Regions from separate parts of the Apilactobacillus micheneri genome, predicted to be linked through region 1. Evidence: predicted binding sites of a transcription regulator. Region 1 holds the regulator's gene; the other holds the start of a gene.

Region 1 (2,215 bases):
AAATCAAAATCGTCATCAGAATTAACATCATTTGTACCCGGTTTTGTGGAGTTTACAACTAATGATTTGGCTTCGCTAACATCCTTAGGTGTATTAGATAATTCACTGCTCTTGATATGAAAAACTTGCAAAAAGTTTTTTGAGATATCATTATATTTTTCTAAATCGTAATTATCTGTTATTACATCATTAACGATATCTTCATAACGATTTTCACCAATGGTCTGTAATAAAGTAACACTTAACAAATCGTCACTAAAAAATTGATTAATATCAAGCGGCTTTATAAGCTTATATACATAACGATGGTTATCATTTACATAAGTTTTAACCAATCCGGCACCTTCAAGCTTTAATCTAGCTTCATAAAATGCTTGAATATCAATGTTTAAATAAGCAAGCAGTTCAAAATTAACATGTAATTCAAAATCTTTATCTCGTTCATACATTCTCCAAAGATTATTTATTAAAGCATAAGCATTAATCCCAATAATTGGTTGATAAAGAATGTCTAAAGCTTTTCTTTCTAAATCAGAAATGAAATAATCAGAAGTTAGAATAAAATTATCTTGAGGACTAATATTACGCCATTCTTCCATGTCTATTCTCCGTTATTTTTTTGACTCTTTTGATGATCATTATCTAAGACTTCTTTTAATTCATTATAAAAGACAGTCATATCTTTAAATTGTCGATATACACTAGCGAATCTAATATATGCAATTTCATCAACATTTACTAATTCTTTCATCACATATTCACCAATAGATTGACTTGGAATTTCATTTTCACCCATAGCTCTAATTTTCGATTCGACATTATCAACAATTGTTTTCATAGAATCCATAGAAACTGGACGCTTTTCTGCTGATCTGATAATTCCTTTTAAAACTTTTTCACGATTAAATTCTTCTCTATTACCATTATTTTTAACTACTAATAATGGTGTTTGTTCAATTCTTTCAAAGGTAGTATATCTATAGCCACACTTTTCACATTCTCTACGACGACGAATTACTTGTCCATTTTCAGTGGGACGACTATCTACTACTCTAGATGAATTTTTATGGCAATGAGGACATTGCATTTACTTTCACCCCAAATTTTTAATTATCTATTTTATTAAACAATTTTATCACTTGATTACGAGTTTGCATAATAGAACCATTACTATCTATCAAATAATCAGCCAATTTTTCCTTAAAATTTAAAGGCCATTGACTTTTAATCCGCTTAATGGAATCAGAAATACTCAAATTATTTCTAACTTGTAATCTATTTAACTGATTAATAGGTGTACAAGTAACAACAATTATCCTATCGCACATAAAAGCATAACCATTTTCAAATAAAGTAGGCGCATCGAATACAACTAGTTTTTCATGAGTATTATTAATAATTGATTGAACGTTGGATCTAATATATGGATCCATAATTCGCACTAAATTAGTTAGGTTTTCTTTATTTGCAAAAACAAGTTTAGCTAAACGAGAACGATTTAATTCACCATTTTTTTCTAGAATATCATTACCAAAATGTTTTGTAATTGCATTTAAGCAATCATTATCCTTATGTTGCAGCTGATAAGTTATTTTATCAGCATCAATTATTTGATATCCCATTTTTGATAAACAATCAGAAACATTAGATTTTCCAGTTGCAATTCCGCCTGTTAGTCCAATTACTTTAACCATTTTTAGTCACTTTATGTTGACAGTTAGGACAAAAAGTTGTTCCTCTTTGAGCTACTTTAATTTTTTCCAAATTAGTTCCACATCTTTCACATGGCTCTCCAGCTCTTCCATAAACATGAAGGCTATTTTGAAATTGACCAGCTTCTCCATATGCATTGGAGTATGAATGAACAGTAGTACCATGACCCTTAATAGCCATTTTAATTTCTTCAATGATGTTTTTTCTAAGTTCCATTATTTGATTATCAGAAATTGTGTTAGTAATGGTTTCTGGATGAATTTTGCTTAACCACAAAACCTCATCACAATAAATATTACCTAAACCAGCAATGTGACTTTGATTTAATAAAAATGGTTTTATTTTACCTCTACCTTTATTCATAATTGATTTCATATAATCAAATGTTAAATCATCATCGGTAGGTTCAGGACCAATTGTTCCAAGTCCTGATAAAGTATGTTCATCACCATTTTTAATCAAATACATTCTGCCAAATTTTCGACTATCTTTATATCTTAGT
Region 2 (2,215 bases), on a different contig from region 1:
GCATTCATTTTGTTCACTAAACTATTTTCAAAAAATCATCCAAAGATTAAACAATTATATGAAAATTTAATTAATGTAAATAATAGTTTCAAAAATAAAGATCCAAGAATGCTAAAAATATATGTAATATCGATTGCCGTAGTAGCTGTTTTAGTTGCAGGAATTGTTTTTATTTTAGAGACATTTGTACCTAAATTGAACTCTTCTTTTGTTATACCAATGGTTGTTATGACTAGCATGTTCTTTTTACAATGTACTGATTTTAAGAACCTAAAGTAATTCAAATGCTTTCATATATCTTGTTTTTTAAACAATTGTGATATAAGATAAATATAAATAAAAAGAAGTCCTGCTATAACAGAACTTCATTAGTAGAAACCGTTAAAAGCGGTGGCATAGTTAATTATTAAATAAAGAAAGTCATATTCAACCCGCCAAAGTTGAGAATACGGCTTTTTTATTTTGTCTTTTTATTCTGTTTTATTACAGAAATCAATTTTGTTATTGCACTTATACAATATGCTAAAGCTTTTAAAAAGCTAGCAATTGCACAAGTCAATGCAATTATTGACAAAACTTGTGTAAATCCTTTCATAAGATTCTGAATTATTATGAATTACACCATAATAACCACCTCTTAATTGTAGTTTTACCACCGTATTCAACTTATCTACTAAGATTTATTATACATAATTAAAATTGTTTTGTCTTTTGTAAATGAAAATTAAAAGATTCATTGAAAAATCTAATTAAAATTTTTAAAAAATAATATAAAGCCTGATTTAACTAGATATTTAGGCTCTAATTTTATAGATTGCTGATTGCAAAAATATTTCTACATGGTAGTATATATAGTGTTGCTTTTTGAGAGAACACTATATATTGACACAATATATAGTAATCCTAGGTATGTTCGCCTCAAAATGATAGACCGAATTTATTCATAGGGGAGAATTTTTAAATTGTCATCATACTTTAAATTCTTGGCTCATCAATTAAAAGGTTGGCCAAAACAAAATTACTACTTATTTTTCTTTAGTTTAGGTTGCCAAGTTATGACATTGGTTAATGCACCAATCACATGGCTTTCAATTTTAACTTTTATTGGAACTACTTTAGGAGTTCTATGTGTACTTGCAATTAATGCAGCTAAATCTGTTAACGGTGTTTTAGGTATCTTATCTGGTATTTGTTTTATTGTTGTTGGATTTACTGCAAAAAATTATTTAAGTATCGGTGAACAAATCGCATACATAGCCACACTTGATATTCCAGTATTGTTAAGTAAAAATTGGAACGTCAACATGGTTTCTAAGATCCGTAAATTTACTGCTAAGAGTTGGGTAATTTCAATTGCTTTTACTGCAATTGTATTCGTAGTATCAGGTTTTGCTATTCAAGCATTAACTGATGATGGTCGTCCATTCTATGATGCATTTAGTTTTGCTGTTTGTTTAACTGCTGGAATTATCTGTTTCATGAGATACAACAACCAATACTTCTGGTGGTTAGCATCAGGACTAGCTCAATTAGTATTATGGTTCATTACTTTCAAGGAAGGTTCTGCTACTTTAGCAATGTTTGTAAACAGTGCAATTTATGTTGCAAATGATGTTTTAGCATTTACTACTTCTCCTTGGTTTAATGAAAAAGAAAAACAACGTTTAATTAAAGAAGAACAAGCTTACGCGGACAAAGTGGAAGTTGAAGAATAAATGTTTTAAAAGCTGGAATTTTATTCCAGCTTTTTTATTTGCTTACAGATGTTATTTTATCAATTATGTTAATATTATTATTAGATAAATGTATAGGGATGGATAATATATGAAACTAAAAACTTTAGTGATTAGTTCTTTATCTTTGACATTATTATTAACTGGTTGTGGCTCAAAAAAGGCCAATAATGAAAATACGGTTAAAGATAATAATATTAATGTAGAGAGCAAGAATGAAAAAACTATTGATCAAAAATTAGATCAATTAGAATATAAGTCTGGTGAACCAGCCTATGTTGAAATTAATCATAATAAGGCTAATTTAAAAACTACTGATTGGAAATATAATCATGTTGTTTATGCTGATTTAGATAATATGAATCGTACTTCTGTTGGAAATATTGCCTATTTAGAACATCGTAATTTAGCTAATGGTAGTCTAAGAAGTACGCAAAGAGTTGAACCAACTGCTTGGCATCAAAAATTTGTGAATGGTTCTG

What was found. Region 1 encodes NrdR, which represses ribonucleotide reductase genes. Its sites were predicted from a motif close to ACACNATATATNGTGT; they were not measured.
Region 2: pnuC (nicotinamide riboside transporter PnuC) is a predicted target of NrdR. The motif match lies at 886-901, and genes of this name have one in related genera.

The regions. Positions count from the first base shown of each region.
Region 1 is NZ_QUBI01000002.1:31,452-33,666, reverse strand. Features, by position in the region: gene DY123_RS02000 (replication initiation and membrane attachment family protein) at 1-599, opposite strand, end outside; gene nrdR (transcriptional regulator NrdR) at 602-1,087, opposite strand; gene coaE (dephospho-CoA kinase) at 1,107-1,694, opposite strand; gene mutM (bifunctional DNA-formamidopyrimidine glycosylase/DNA-(apurinic or apyrimidinic site) lyase) at 1,687-2,215, opposite strand, start outside.
Region 2 is NZ_QUBI01000005.1:100,768-102,982, reverse strand. Features, by position in the region: gene DY123_RS06265 (hypothetical protein) at 1-279, shown strand, start outside; gene pnuC (nicotinamide riboside transporter PnuC) at 963-1,715, shown strand; gene DY123_RS06255 (DNA/RNA non-specific endonuclease) at 1,825-2,215, shown strand, end outside.